DNA from 4 places in the Erwinia papayae genome. Region 1 is predicted to be linked to each of the others. Evidence: predicted binding sites of a transcription regulator. Region 1 holds the regulator's gene; each other region holds the start of a gene.
The links. Region 1 encodes CRP, which controls carbon source genes, mostly activating them, when cyclic AMP is high. Its sites were predicted from a motif close to ATGTGANNNNNNTCACAT; they were not measured.
Positions count from the first base shown of each region.

Region 2: the regulator CRP is predicted to act here: its motif matches at 1,863-1,880, upstream of AC3RPL_RS10295 (arabinose ABC transporter substrate-binding protein).
Region 3: the regulator CRP is predicted to act here: its motif matches at 2,288-2,305, upstream of deoC (deoxyribose-phosphate aldolase).
Region 4: the regulator CRP is predicted to act here: its motif matches at 2,188-2,205, upstream of epd (erythrose-4-phosphate dehydrogenase).

Region 1 is NZ_JBZCHT010000013.1:1,149,708-1,153,594, reverse strand. Features, by position in the region: partial or broken gene AC3RPL_RS21350 (phosphoribulokinase) at 1-669, shown strand, start outside; gene AC3RPL_RS21345 (OsmC family protein) at 699-1,103, opposite strand; gene crp (cAMP-activated global transcriptional regulator CRP) at 1,413-2,045, shown strand; gene AC3RPL_RS21335 (YccS/YhfK family putative transporter) at 2,101-3,887, shown strand, end outside.
Region 2 is NZ_JBZCHT010000009.1:1,151,766-1,155,652, forward strand. Features, by position in the region: gene araG (L-arabinose ABC transporter ATP-binding protein AraG) at 1-597, opposite strand, end outside; gene AC3RPL_RS10295 (arabinose ABC transporter substrate-binding protein) at 648-1,631, opposite strand; gene AC3RPL_RS10300 (ribulokinase) at 1,995-3,677, shown strand; gene araA (L-arabinose isomerase) at 3,687-3,887, shown strand, end outside.
Region 3 is NZ_JBZCHT010000013.1:1,441,242-1,445,128, reverse strand. Features, by position in the region: gene deoA (thymidine phosphorylase) at 1-1,315, opposite strand, end outside; gene deoC (deoxyribose-phosphate aldolase) at 1,331-2,104, opposite strand; gene AC3RPL_RS22900 (TatD family hydrolase) at 2,374-3,150, opposite strand; gene AC3RPL_RS22895 (patatin-like phospholipase family protein) at 3,147-3,887, opposite strand, start outside.
Region 4 is NZ_JBZCHT010000002.1:302,769-306,655, forward strand. Features, by position in the region: gene pgk (phosphoglycerate kinase) at 1-919, opposite strand, end outside; gene epd (erythrose-4-phosphate dehydrogenase) at 942-1,988, opposite strand; gene AC3RPL_RS01405 (bactofilin family protein) at 2,458-3,186, shown strand; gene tkt (transketolase) at 3,225-3,887, opposite strand, start outside.

The DNA of each region.
Region 1 (3,887 bases):
AGAAATGGATATGGCTATTCGTAAGGCACGGGACCTGGGTCGTCATATCAGTTATTTTGGGCCTGAAGCCAATGACTTTGCGCTACTGGAACAGACCTTCAGACAATATGGCGAAAGCGGAAACGGCCAGTCACGCAAATATCTGCATACCTACGATGAAGCCGTGCCCTGGAATCAGGTTCCCGGCACCTTCACGCCCTGGCAGCCGTTGCCGGAACCTACCGATGTGCTGTTTTATGAAGGGCTGCACGGCGGCGTGGTGCCGATTGTTAACCTTGAATGGATACAGAAACTGGTACGCGATACCAGTGAACGTGGTCATTCCCGCGAAGCGGTGATGGATTCTGTCGTGCGCTCAATGGAAGATTACATTAATTTTATCACCCCACAATTCTCCCGCACTCACCTCAACTTTCAGCGGGTGCCAACCGTTGATACCTCAAATCCGTTTGCTGCCCGCTCCATTCCGTCGCTGGACGAAAGCTTTGTGGTTATTCATTTTCAGGCGCTGGAAGATATCGATTTCCCTTATCTGCTGACCATGCTTCAGGGCTCGTTTATTTCCCGCATCAATACCCTGGTGGTGCCTGGCGGTAAAATGGGGCTGGCATGGAGCTGATCATGGTGCCGTTAGTCAAACGATTGATGGAAGGCAAAAAAATAGAGTAGCGCCCTGCATTGACAGGGCGACATTGCGCTTAGCGCGCAACCACCTCGTAACTGTGGGTAATGGTGACACCCTTACCCAGCATCAGAGCCACGGAGCAGTATTTTTCAGCCGAAAGATCGACTGCCCGTGAGACAGCTTTATCACTTAGCTCATCACCGGTAACGATAAAGTGCAGATTAATATGGGTAAGCAATCGGGGAGCCTCTTCCCGCCGCTCTGACGTGAGCTTCACTTCGCAATCTTTTACGTCATGGCGGCCTTTTTGCAAAATTGACACCACGTCAATAGCGCTGCATCCACCTGCCGCCATCAGTACCATCTCCATCGGGCTGGGCGCTTTATCTCCGGAGTTGCCATCCATCAGTATCTGATGCCCTGAAGAGGATTCGCCTAAAAAGGTCAGCCCTTCCACCCACTTGACTCGTGCCTGCATGTCAATGCTCCTAATTCATTCAATTAACTCCAGATTACGCTTAAGCCATAAAAACGGCAATCCGACAAACTTCCCACTATGCTGAATAAAGAGAACAGAAGACACTGGTGCAAAGCTATGCTACAAAAAGACTGTAAAATTTTCGTCAGTACTCTACAAATCATGACGAAACGGAATGACATAACGAGCCAGGCTTTGAGCTAAGGCCAGAAAAAATTTCCTGACAGGGTAACGCTTCAGTATTTCATCGCCTGACAGGGAATTCTGCCCCTGAATTTAAGGCACGATAACAACAGAGGATAACAGCGAATGGTTCTCGGCAAACCGCAAACAGACCCGACACTTGAATGGTTCCTGTCACATTGCCATATTCATAAGTATCCATCCAAAAGCACGCTGATTCATCAGGGTGAAAAAGCGGAAACGCTCTACTACATTGTCAAAGGCGCGGTAGCGGTGCTTATCAAGGATGAAGAAGGCAAGGAGATGATCCTCTCTTATCTTAATCAGGGTGATTTTATTGGCGAACTTGGCCTGTTCGAAGAAGGTCAGGAACGTAGTGCGTGGGTTCGGGCAAAAACCGCCTGTGAAGTTGCTGAAATTTCGTATAAAAAATTCCGTCAGCTGATTCAGGTTAATCCGGAAATTCTGATGCGCCTTTCTTCGCAAATGGCGCGCCGCCTGCAAGTAACATCAGAGAAAGTAGGTAATTTAGCGTTTCTTGATGTCACCGGCCGCATCGCCCAGACACTGCTTAATCTGGCCAAACAGCCAGATGCCATGACTCACCCGGACGGTATGCAGATTAAGATTACCCGTCAGGAGATCGGTCAGATCGTTGGCTGCTCACGTGAAACAGTGGGCCGTATCCTGAAAATGTTGGAAGATCAGAATCTGATTTCAGCGCATGGGAAAACCATCGTGGTTTATGGCACACGCTAAACGACTCTGCTCCACGGCGTAACAGTTTTGTTGCGCCTTTTATCGGTAGGGAGCCATGTGGCGTAGAATCATTTATCACCCCGAAGTTAATTACGCATTACGCCAGACAATGGTGCTCTGTCTGCCCGTCGCTGTCGGATGGCTGACGGGCTACCTGCAAAACGGATTACTCTTCTCTCTGGTTCCTGCCTGCTGCAACATTGCTGGCCTGGATACTCCCCACAAACGTTTTTTCAAACGTCTGACCGTTGGCGGCAGCCTCTTTGCCTTTAGTAGCTTTCTTATCCAGTATCTCGGCGAACAGCAGATTCCCCTGCCCGCCATCCTGTTTGTGATGGCCATGTTGCTGGGTGTCACCGGAGAAATCAGTCCACTGCACGGCCGGTTGTTACCCGGTTCGTTGATTGCCGCTATTTTCACTCTCAGTCTTGCCGGCAGAATGCCCATCTGGCAGCCCCCTGTGCTCTATATACTGGGCACCGTCTGGTATGGTGTTTTCAACTGGTTCTGGTTCTGGCTGTGGAAAGAGCAGCCGATGCGGGAAACATTGAGCCTGATGTATCGTGAGCTGGCTGATTATTGCGAGGCAAAATATTCTTTGCTGACAAAGCTAACCGATCCGGAAAAGGCCCTGCCGCCACTGCTTACCCGCCAGCAAAAAGCGGTGGATTTGATCACCACCTGCTATCAGCAGATGCATATGCTAGCCGCCAATAATCACAATCATCATAAACGGCTGACCCGCGCCTTTCAGGTAGCGCTGGATTTACAGGAGCACATTTCCGTCAGCCTGCACCAGCCGACAGAGGTGCAAAAACTGGTAGAACAAAGCCACGCTGAAGCAGTGATCCGCTGGAATGCCCGAACGATTGCCGCCCGGCTACGCAGGCTGGCAGACGACATTCTTTATCATCGGTTACCTGAACGCTTTACTATGGATAAGCAGTTGCAGGCACTGGCAAAAATTGCCCGTCAGCATCCGGATAATCCGGTCGGCAACTTCTGTTATTACCATTTCAGCCGTATTGCGCGCGTGCTGCGTACTCAGCGCCCTCTTTATCAGCGCGACCTGATGGCGGACCGTCAGCGCAGGTTGCCACTGCTGCCCGCGATAAAAAGCTATCTCTCACTGAAGTCTTCGGCGCTGCGTACCGCCGCCCGTTTCGCGGTGATGCTGAGTTTTGCCAGTTCGCTGGCGCTGTTTTTTGATTTGCCTAAACCGTACTGGATACTGATGACGGTGATGTTTGTCAGTCAGAATGGCTACAGTGCCACCAGGGTGAGAATTCAGCACCGGGCGCTTGGCACCTTTGCCGGGCTGGTCATCGCTGCCATTACCCTGCGGCTGCATGCCCCGGAATCTCTGGTGCTGTTGACCATGCTGGCAATCACCCTGATCAGCTATTTGTTTATCCGTAAATTTTATGGCTGGGCTATGGTTGGGTTTACGGTCACGGCGGTATATTCCCTGCAACTCCTGTCGCTGAATGGCGCAGATTTTTTACTACCACGCCTGATGGACACGCTGATGGGATGCCTGATTGCCTTTGGCGGCATGGTCTGGCTGTGGCCACAGTGGCAAAGTGGCCTGTTGCGGCAGAATGCCCATGATGCGCTGGGCGCTTACCAGGATGCGCTGCAAATGCTGCTGGGTAGCGAGGAGCAACCAGAGAAGCTGGCATACCAACGGATTAAAGTTAATCAGGCCCATAATGCGCTGTTTAACTCTCTCAACCAGGCAATGCAGGAACCGGGATTCAATACCCGTTATCTTGCCGATATGAAATTATGGGTTACGCACAGCCAGTTCATCGTTGAGCATATTAATGCCATGACTATTCT
Region 2 (3,887 bases), on a different contig from region 1:
GACGTACAACACCACTCTTCCCAGATCGCGCAGTTTGCGGATCACCCGGAACAGGTGCTCAATTTCACGCGCGGAGAGTGAGCTGGTCGGCTCGTCAAAGGCGATCACTTTGGCATTACGCGCCAGCGCCTTGGCAATCTCCACCATCTGCCACTGTCCCAGCGACAGCGCTTTCAGCGGCGTGTCCGGATCGATATCCATACCCAGATTCGCCAGCTGTTGACCGGCTTCATAGCGCAACAGCCTGCGGTTAACCAGTCCGGCCCGCTGTGGCAGTTGCCCCAGATAAATATTCTCGGCCACCGACATTTCCGGCACCAGGTGCAGCTCCTGATAGATAATCGCCACCCCGGCGTCCAACGCATCGGTGGTATGACCGAAGCTGACAGGCTCGCCTTTCAGACGGATTTCACCGCTGTCAGGCCGGTAGCTGCCGCTGAGGATCTTCAGCAGCGTCGATTTTCCGGCACCGTTTTCACCCATCAGCGCGTGAACCTGTCCGGCCTCACAGGTAAAACTGATATCCTGCAAAGCCTTCACACCGGGAAAGGTTTTGCCGATACCGTGAAAACTCAGATAAGGGGGTTGTGTGCTCATCACTCCTCCTGCAAAGGTGACGGGCCGCCTTAAAGACGACCCTTCCGCTGCTACATCAGGCCTTTTTTAGCCAGTTCGGTTTTGAAGTTTTCGCGGGTAATCAGCACCACATCCGTCACTTCAGTAAATTTCGCCGGTTCAGCCCCTTTGGTTACCCAGTTGTAGAGCATCTGGATACTCTTGTAGCCATGCACGTCGGGGCTGGGCAGCAGTGAACCGTAGAAGCCGGTGGCCTGGCCTTTTGACAGTTCGCTCACCGCATCCACCCCGTTAATGCCAATGCCGATGACATCCGGTGCTTTAAAACCCTGACCTTCGGTAGCGCGAACGCCACCCAGCACGGTGTTGTCATTCATGCCGACAATCAGCCAGTGTTTCACCTGCGGGTGCTGCACCAGCAGTGAGTTACCGGCATCAAAGGCACCGGGAATATCATTGGATTTGGTCGGCACTTTATAGATTTGCGCCGCCGGGAAACCCGCTGCTTTCAGCGCATCCATCGAGCCGGAGGTACGACGACGTGCGGTGTCCAGCTCATCGGCAGTGATCGCCATCACCCCGGTGTCCTTCGCATCCCAGCCGCGCTTCTGCATCTCTTTGTACAGCTCCTGTCCCTGACGCTCACCGATTTTGGTCGCCGCCATCATCACCAGCGGTACGGTATCCATCGGTTTGCCCTTCGCGGTGACAAACTGGTCGTCAACCGCAATCACCTTCAGGTCATAGCTGCGGGCTTTTGCCACGATGGCAGAGCCAAGTTTCGGGTCGGGCGTACAGATAACAAAGCCTTTCGCGCCGCTGGCCGCCAGACTGTCGATAGCATTAAGGGTTTTTTCACCGTCCGGGACGGCGATTTTGATCACTTCAAAGCCCATCTCTTTTCCGGCCTTGTCAGCGAATCGCCATTCGGTCTGGAACCAGGGTTCTTCCGGTTGTTTAACCAGAAAACCCAACTTCATGGTGTCGGCGATAGCTGAATGTGACATAAGGGTGGCGAGGCCAATCGCGGCCAGCGCGTGAGTAATTTTGTGCATGAGGCTCTCCGGCTCAGTACCCGCTTTTTGCGGTGTGATGTAAACGGTAACATTGGCGATGCTGAGAACTTAAACAACTGTAATTCCGCTATTTCCGCACCTGAACAGTGCCACAGATGCCGGAATGCATTAGTTTTAGCGGTAAGCTGGCAGCGAAAGGGAGAGCGCTATCACACCCTGAGATTCCAGCTGAATTATCCATGCATTCAGCCATATTAACCTCCTTTTAACATTTGAAGCCCATCACAAAAGCTGCGCAAATGACAGAAAAGTGCATATTTGCAGCGTCCCCTTCCTAACGCCTGTTGCTGACAATTCTTAGGGTAATGAGACATCAGACACTGAGCGGCTGGAGAAAACATCATGCAGAGGGAAGCCATTACCATCGGGCTGGATTTTGGCAGTGATTCGGTACGTGCGCTGGCGGTGGAGTGTGCCAGCGGTCGGGAGCTGTACAGTTGCGTGGTGACTTACCCGCGCTGGCAGCAGGGCCTGTACTGCCAGAGCCGACGCAATCAGTTTCGCCATCATCCCCAGGACTATATTGACGCGCTGGAACGGGCCATATGTGACGTTGTCACGAAAATGTCGCCCGCGCAGCGCCAGAATGTGGTGGGTATTGGCGTTGATTCCACCGGTTCCACCCCGGCCCCCATCGACCGCGACGGTAACGTTCTGGCGCTGCGCCCTGAATTCGCTGACAACCCCAATGCCATGTTCGTGCTGTGGAAAGATCACACCGCGATTAAAGAAGCGGAGGAGATCACTGCTCTCTGTCACAGCGGCCAGTTTGAAGACTATTCGCGTTTTATCGGCGGCATTTATTCATCTGAATGGTTCTGGGCCAAGATCCTGCACGTCAGCCGGGAAGACGCCGCGGTGCGCGCGGCCGCCGTCTCCTGGGTGGAACTGTGCGACTGGGTGCCGGCGCTGCTCAGTGGCACCACCGCCCCGTCAGAGATTCGCCGGGGGCGCTGTGCCGCCGGACATAAATCCTTATGGCACCCGGACTGGCAGGGGCTGCCGCCGAAAGCATTTCTCGACGCGCTGGACCCGCTGCTTACCCGCCATCTCGACGTGCCGTTGTTTACGGAAACCTGGACCGCTGACGTCCCGGTTGGCAGGCTGACCGCTGAATGGGCGGCGCGCCTGGGGCTGCATCAGAACGTGACCCTTTCCGGCGGTGCCTTTGACTGCCATATGGGGGCCGTTGGCGCGGGAGCCGGGCCATACACCCTGGTCAAAGTCATTGGCACCTCCACCTGCGACATTCTGATTGCCGATCCGCAACGCATTGCGGGCCGGGCCATTGAAGGGATCTGCGGACAGGTGGACGGCAGCGTCATCCCCGGCATGATCGGGCTGGAAGCCGGCCAGTCAGCGTTTGGCGATATGTATGCCTGGTTCAGTCGCCTGCTGAGCTGGCCGCTGGTGCAGGCGGCGGAGCGACATCCTCAGCTGGCGGCGGAACTGGCGGAGATTCAGCACGGTCTGCTCAACGATCTGACCCGCAGCTGGGCCGCCGATCCGCAGCTGGAAAATCTGCCGGTGGTGCTCGACTGGTTCAACGGTCGCCGCACCCCGTTTGCCAATCAGCGTTTGCAGGGGGTGATCAGCGGCGTGAATCTTGGCACCGATGCCCCGGCGCTGTTCGGCGGTTTTATCGCGGCGACCGCGTTTGGCGCACGGGCGATTATGGAGTGCTTTGAACGGCAGTCTGTTCCGGTGGAAAACCTGCTGACGCTGGGCGGTATTACGCGTAAATCACCGGCAATTATGCAGGTGTGTTGCGATGTGATGAACCGGCCGCTGGATATCGTCGCCTCCGATGAATGCTGCGCACTGGGAGCAGCAATTTTTGCCGCCGTTGCCGCCGGGGTCTATACCAATGTGCCTGCCGCACAGCAAAACATGGCCAGCCCTGTCGCCACCACGCTTCAGCCAGATGCGACGCGTGTCGCCAGCTGGCAGCAACTCTATCAGCGTTACCTTCAGTGGTGTGAAGCGTCGGAACCTCTGTTCGCCGCCACCCCGTCAACAATTTAAGGAGAATCTATGGCTCAGCATAACGTCTGGTTTGTGATTGGCACGCAGCATCTGTATGGCCAGCAGACGCTGCAACAGGTGGAACACCATGCGCAACAGGTGGTTGACGGCCTTAACCGCGAAGGTAACCTGCCCTTCACCCTGCTTCTTAAACCGCTGGTAAAAAGCCCGGATGAGGCGCTGGCCCTGTGTCGGGATGCCAACCATGCA
Region 3 (3,887 bases), 290 kb from region 1:
CAATTCGGCGACAGATAACTGGCATGACCGGCGGCGCACTCTCACCAACGGTGACAGCCCGTTTCAGCGCGGCGGCGGCCTCCTGCCAGCCAGATTCCGTCGCCGCGTGGATCACCGCCAGCGGGCGCTGGTGATCAACATAGTCACCCAGCTGCACCATCTCACTGAAGCCAACGCTATAATCGATCATATCACTGGCACGGCGGCGTCCACCGCCTAATGCCACCACCGCCATCCCCAGCGCGCGGGTGTCCATCGTGCTGACAAACCCGGCGTTATCGGCATACACCGCTTTACTGAGGGTCGCTGCGGGCAGATATCTATCGATGTTTTCGACAAAGTCCGCCGGACCTTGCTGCGCGCTGACCATCTGCGAAAACACCTCAACGGCACGCCCGTTATCCAGCGCGGCCTGAAGCTTCGTCATCGCCTGCGGGATGTTTGCCGCCAGCCCGCCGGATACCAGCATTTCCGCACTCAGCGCCAGCGTGACCTCCAGCAGACGCGGATTACGGTACTCGCCGGTGAGGAAACGCACCGCTTCCCCCACCTCCAGCGCATTACCGGCGCTGGAAGCCAGCATCTGATTCATGTCGGTCAGCAGCGCGGTGGTTTTGCAACCCGCGCCATTGGCCACGCCGACAATCGCCTCCGCCAGCAGAGTGGACTGCGCAACGGTGGGCATAAAGGCACCGCTGCCCACTTTGACATCCATCACCAGCGCATCCAGACCTTCCGCCAGCTTTTTGGCAAGGATTGAAGCTGTTATAAGCGGGATGGAATCGACGGTCGCGGTGATATCGCGGGTGGCATAGAAACGCTTATCCGCCGGGGCCAGCGAGTTGGTCTGGCCGATAATGGCAACGCCTACCTCGCGGATAATACGACGGAACGTTTCATCGTCCGGAAAAATAGCAAAACCGGGGATCGCTTCCAGCTTATCCAGCGTGCCGCCGGTGTGACCCAGCCCGCGCCCGGAGATCATCGGAACATAGCCGCCACAGGCCGCCACCATCGGTCCCAGCATCAGCGAGGTAACGTCGCCCACCCCGCCCGTGGAGTGTTTATCCACCACCGGGCCGTGAAGATTCATCCCCTGCCAGTTAAGCACCGAGCCGGAGTCGCGCATTGCCATCGTCAGCGCCACCCGCTCAGCCAGCGTCATATCGTGGAAGTAGATGGTCATCGCCAGCGCCGCGATTTGCCCCTCCGAGACTGAGTTATCGCGAACGCCGTTGATGAAAAAGCGAATTTCTTCTTCGCTCAGCGCCTGACCATCTCTTTTCTTACGGATAATTTCTTGCGGCAGGAACACGTTTCCTCCTGACCTTTAATAGGCTGAATCACTTTTCGCGTCGGAAAAACCCGCCGCATTTAACAGGCTGGCCAGCAGGCTGGATGCCCCGAAACGGAAATGACGCGCATCGGCCCAATCGCTGCCGAGAATCTCGTCAGCCAGCTTCAGATACAGGGCTGCATCTTCCGCCGTTTTCACCCCGCCCGCAGGCTTGAAGCCCACCTGATGGCGGACGCCTTTATCGGCAATCACCCGCAGCATAATTTCCGCCGCTTCCGGCGTGGCGTTGACCGGCACCTTGCCGGTTGAGGTTTTGATAAAATCCGCACCCGCCTCAATCGCCACGTCGGCCGCCTGACGAATAAGCTCAGCGGTTTTCAGTTCGCCGGTTTCAATAATGACTTTCAGCAATACGCCCGCATCGGCGCACGCCTCTTTACAGGCGCTAACCAGGTCATAGCCCACCTCTTCATTACCCGCCATCAATGCCCGATAAGGAAACACCACATCCACTTCATCGGCACCGTAAGCAATGGCGGCATGGGTTTCCGCCAGCGCAATATCAATATCATCGTTGCCGTGAGGAAAATTGGTCACGGTGGCGATGCGGATCTCCGGCGTACCCTGTTCATGCAGGGCTTTACGGGCAACGGGAATAAAACGGGGATAGATACAGATAGCGGCAGTATTGCCTGCCGGAGATTTCGCCTGACGGCATAACGCGATGACTTTTTCATCCGTATCATCATCGTTCAGCGTGGTCAGGTCCATCAGGTGCAGCGCACGGATGGCAGTTGAGTCAGTCATAATGCTCTCCACAGAAGAATGTTAAAATAATAACAGTCTATGCGGACTGCTAACTGTGATTAGTTTCACATGCATAATAGTGTCGTTGCAGTATTTGTATATTGAAAGCGATCATTATCACAGAATTTTGCGATACGGGCGGGTGTCCGGTCATTAAGTGGTGAAAACAACGGCAGCAACAGAATGTGATTATTGTAACATCCGCCGCGGCTACCACGTCTGGAAATGCATGACGTCCCTGCCCCCCAGTACGGGATGACCAACCCCGGCTAAATGCCAAACACCCGGCGGGTATTTTCACGCAGCGTTTCGGCTATCTCCTGCGGGGATTCAGGACGGATTTCACACAGGCTTTGCCACACCACCCGCACTCTCTCCGGACGGTTCGGCTCTCCCTGAAAACCCTGCACGGGCATGTCCGGAGCATCCGTTTCCAGTAGCAACGCGCTTAACGGCAGGCGGGCTATGGCATGGCGGGTTTTACTGGCGCGAGGATAGGTGATGGTGCCGCCCACACCAATGGCATAGCCCGCCCGGATAAAAGCCAGCGCCTGTTGCTCACTACCGGCAAAACCGTGTACCACGCCACGCCGTGGCAGAGAGAATTTACGCAGCGCCATCGCCAGCTTATCGTGGGTACGGCGGGAGTGGAGGATTACCGGCAGATCGTAATCCCGCGCCAGCCGCAGCTGTGCATCCAGCGCAGCCAGCTGTTTGTCGAACTGAGGGTCAGCGATAAACAGATCCAGCCCTATCTCGCCAATCGCCACCAGCTTTTGCGGGCGTTGCTTCAGGTAATCTTCCAGCCGTTGCAGAGAGAAATCATCATATTCCGCCATCGCCATCGGATGCGTACCCAGCGCGGCATAAAGCGGTGGCCAGCGGTCAGCCAGCGCCATCACCCCGGCAAAACGACTGGCAGCCACACCAACCACAATAATTTTTTCCACCCCCGCTGCGGCAGCCAGCCGCAGACTTTCAGCTTCATCGCCGCTGAAGGGCGCGAAATCAAAGTGGCAATGGGTATCAACAAAACCAGCATTCATGCCAGCGATCCTTCATTGTAATCCGCATCGTTATCCGCCAGCGTGCCGGGCATGTTCACCGTGCGCTCAGGCTCATTAGCCACCGGCGTGGCTGGCACCACCGCTTGTCGGCTAAGCTGCAAACGGTTTTCCTGCAACCACTGGCCTGCCGTCGCCAGAAAATAGCGCCCACAGCGGCGGCCCAGATGATAATCCTTGTTCAGTGACGCTACCCGACTGCCCAGCGCCATGCTGGCCAGCGGCTGCGGCGGGAAAATTTCAATAATAGTCAGATCGCCGGGAGGATTTTCGATAAATTCCTGCGTCTGGCGATAGCTCTCCTCATGCAGATGCATGACATTCATCAGCGGCTGCAAGGCACCGTCGCTCAGCCAGCGTTCGAGGCGTTTCAGCCATTGCGGCGTGTAGGTCATTTGCGACGGCACGGTGCGGATCACCACAATGGTTTCGGCACCGCGTCGGGCCGCTTCTCTGACCGGAATCGCATCGCTGATCCCCCCATCCAGATAGCTGATGCCTTCAAGAAAGACACCCGGACGATACATTCCCGGAATGGCACTGGAGGCTTTGATGATGTTTAACCAGTTTGCCGCCGTTGGCGCAAAATAGCCCGGCGAGTAGTCATCACTGCGGCAGGCACACATATAAAATTCCCGGCCAGAAGAGAACATCTTCTCTCCTGCCGCCATCGCCAGCGGAAACTCTTTCGCCGTGATATCCACCAGCCAGTCGAGATC
Region 4 (3,887 bases), on a different contig from region 1:
CGTTCCACAGGATAGTTTTGGCTTCTTTCAGCAATTTAGCCATTGCCAGAGCGGTTTCATCGCCAAAGTCCATGATCTCTTCGTTATCACTGACTTCGGAGACTTTTTTCACCGTGGAGGGCGCAGTTTCAGAGAATTCTGTGCCTACGCGGGAGTCAGTTGGCACTGGAATTTTGAATTCATCGCGCAGTTTTTTCGCAGCTTCAACGAAATCTGGCTCATACAGCGATTTGCCGACATTGTTATCGATAGCAACGAAAGTGTTAGCAATACCGCCGCCGACAATCACTGTGTCAGCGATTTTCACCAGCGAATTCAGTACGTCAAATTTAGTGGAAACCTTGGAACCACCCACCACGGCTACCATCGGACGAGCAGGTGTTTTCAGTGCTTTACCCAGCGCGTCCAGTTCATCGGCCAGCAGGGGGCCCGCGCAGGCGATCGGCGCAAATTTACCCACGCCGTGGGTGGAAGCCTGCGCACGGTGAGCCGTACCAAATGCATCCATCACATAGATATCGCAGAGAGCCGCATATTTTTTCGCGAGGGTTTCGTCGTCTTTCTTTTCGCCTTTGTTGAAGCGAACGTTTTCCAGAACCACCAGCTCACCGGCTGCAACCTCAACGCCTTCCAGATAATCCTTCGCCAGACGCACAGGCGCGGACAATTTATCTTTCAGATAATTAACGACGGGCAGAAGGGAGAACTCTTCGTTATATTCACCTTCAGTCGGACGTCCCAGATGGGAGGTAACCATTACTTTTGCACCCTGTTTCAGGGCGGCTTCGATGGTCGGCAGCGAAGCACGGATACGCGCATCTGACGTAACCTTCCCTTCTTTCACCGGTACGTTTAAATCGGAGCGAATCAGTACACGTTTCCCGGCAAGATCCAGTTCGGTCATCTTAATTACAGACATGGTGAGTCCTCTCGTTGATTCTCTAAATTTTAAAGGCGCAACCCGCGCCCTGGCTGAAGCCGCTTGCGGCCATCGCTAACGTGGTGTCAAGCATCCGGTTAGCAAAGCCCCATTCATTGTCGCACCAGACCAGTGTTTTGATCAGATGCTGACCGCTGACCCGCGTTTGCGTGCCGTCCACAATGGCACTGTGCGGATCGTGGTTAAAATCTATGGAGACTAACGGTAATTCCGTGTAGTCAACTATACCACTAAATGCTCCCTCTGCGGCATTAAGCAGCAACGCGTTGACCTCTGCGGCATTTACCGCTGCTCTCACACTCACGCTCAGGTCAATTGCCGTCACGTTTATCGTCGGGACACGCACGGCAATGGCTTCAAAACAGTCGCTGAATTTCGGAAAAATACGCGAAATGCCAGCGGCAAGACGGGTATCAACCGGAATGATTGACTGACTGGCCGCTCGGGTTCGCCGCAAATCGGTATGGTAGGCATCAATGACCTGCTGATCGTGCATGGCAGAGTGAATGGTGGTGACCGTGCCTGACTCAATACCGAAAGCGTCATCCAGTAGTTTGATAACAGGAATTATGCAGTTAGTCGTGCAGGAGGCATTGGAAACGATTCTGTCGTCAGGCCTGAGGGCCTGTTGATTCACGCCGTAAACCACTGTGGCATCAAGATCGTGACCACCCGGATGTGAAAACAGGACTTTTTTTGCCCCGGCAGCAAGATGTGCCTCGCCGTCGGCGCGGCTGCCGTACACGCCGGTGCAGTCCAGCACCACATCCACATTCAGCTCATGCCACGGAAGGCTGCTAATCTCTGCCCGGTGCAGCAGGCGAATGCAATCCTCACCCACCCACAGAGAATCACTTTGCTGGCGAACAGGCCAGGCGAAACGGCCATGACTGGTGTCGTATTTCAGTAAATGCGCCATACCGGCAGCTTCAGCCAACTCATTAATGGCTACGACAGTGATTTCGTCATGGCGTCCTGTTTCATAAAGCGCACGCAGCACATTACGTCCAATACGACCAAAACCATTTATGGCAATGCGAACCGTCATATCACCCCTGCATCAGAATTCGGTACAAAACTGGAGCGTTAGCCTGAGGCAGACGTTTACGCTTGTACAGAGAATTCTTACGCACTCATCAAGACTTTTAAGCTAACTTTCAGCAATGATAACAATAACTGAAACGGTTCAGCTACAATAGAGATTATCAGGAATAATTGGAATGGATACCTGTCGCAATAAGCTAAAAATCTGACCAGGATCACATTTAGTAATCTCACAGTTTAAAATCTTAACCACGATCCTGGGCTGCGGAGTAAAGTAAATGACGCTAAATGTAACCAGTGTGTCGCCGGATGTTAGTATTAACGAGGCTGGTTACCGCACACTGGCCACGTCACAATCGTGGCGACTCAGTAATCGCTCCAGGGAAGGAGTGCCGGGTTAAGAAATATCCGATCGCCATTGCGGTGATTGCTGCCCTCCTCTCTCCTTCCTCTGGTATTAACCGCACCGGAATATGAATTACAACCTGCTTTGGTTTGTCTGGCTAATCTGGCTCCTGGTACTGATTACATTCAGCCTGGGCTGGGAAACCTCACTGGAACTGATCCGCCAGTTCAAAGGCTTGTTGTTCGGGCTGGCTTCGACCATTGTTGCCGGAGCAACATTCAGGAATTTATTGTTTAATAAGGAAATAACGATGTTTAAACGCAAAGACAACATAATCATCCCACCGCAATCCTCCCTTCCTCCCTCATCAGCAGCTGACGCAATGCCTGAGAGTGAAATCATGGAGCATGAGGAAACGGTTTCTGCCGTCACCGTACACAATAAATCAGATACCACCACTATCCCGGAAACCTGTCTGATTGTGGGGGAAATCAATGCAATCGGTGACATCCATATTAATGGTACGGTCAATGGTGTTATCAATTCTGAAAAAACCGTCTTTGTGCAGAAAAATGGTCGGGTGGATGGAGAGGTCTATGCAAATCGCATCGAAATCAGCGGCGAGCTGAAAGGAGTTTGTCGCAGCCATGAGCTGGCAGTGAATGCGAACGGGCATCTGGACGGCACTATCGAGTGCGAGTCGCTTTCGGTAAACCAGAACGGACGCTTCTATGGTCATTCCAAACCCTATCAGCAGGAGCCAAAGGAAGAGGAAAAAGCATCGGTACAGAAAATTACGGAACCCATGTTTCCGCTAAGTCAGGATTTTCACCTGCGGGAACAGACTGTGGGGTAAAAGAGGAAAGGTTCGCCCGCAAGGGCGAACCTCAGATATCAGAGCAGGCCTTTGGCCATGGCGACCACATTATCCACGGTGAAACCAAACACTTTAAACAGCTCACCTGCCGGTGCGGACTCACCAAAGGTGGTCATACCGATGATTGCACCATTCAGACCGGTGTATTTGTACCAGTAATCGGCAATCCCAGCTTCAATTGCCACCCTTGCGCTGACCGCTTTCGGCAGGACAGATTCGCGGTAAGCCGCATCCTGCTTATCAAAAGCATCAGTCGATGGCATGGAAACCACCCGAACCTTACGACCTTCCGCGCTCAGCTTTTCATATGCGCCAACGGCAAGTTCAACTTCCGAACCTGTCGCAATCAGGATCACCTCTGGCTGACCTTCGCACTCTTTCAGCACGTAACCGCCTCGCGCCACATTCGCCAGTTGCTGTGCGTCGCGTGGCTGCTGTGCCAGATTCTGACGGGAGAAGATCAGGGCTGTAGGCCCGTCCTGACGCTCAATGGCATATTTCCACGCCACCGCAGACTCCACCTGATCACAAGGACGCCACAGGCTCATACCCGGCGTCACGCGCAGACTGGCCATTTGCTCGACCGGCTGATGGGTGGGACCATCTTCACCCAGGCCAATAGAATCATGGGTGTAGACCATCACCTGACGAATCTTCATCAGTGCCGCCATGCGCACCGC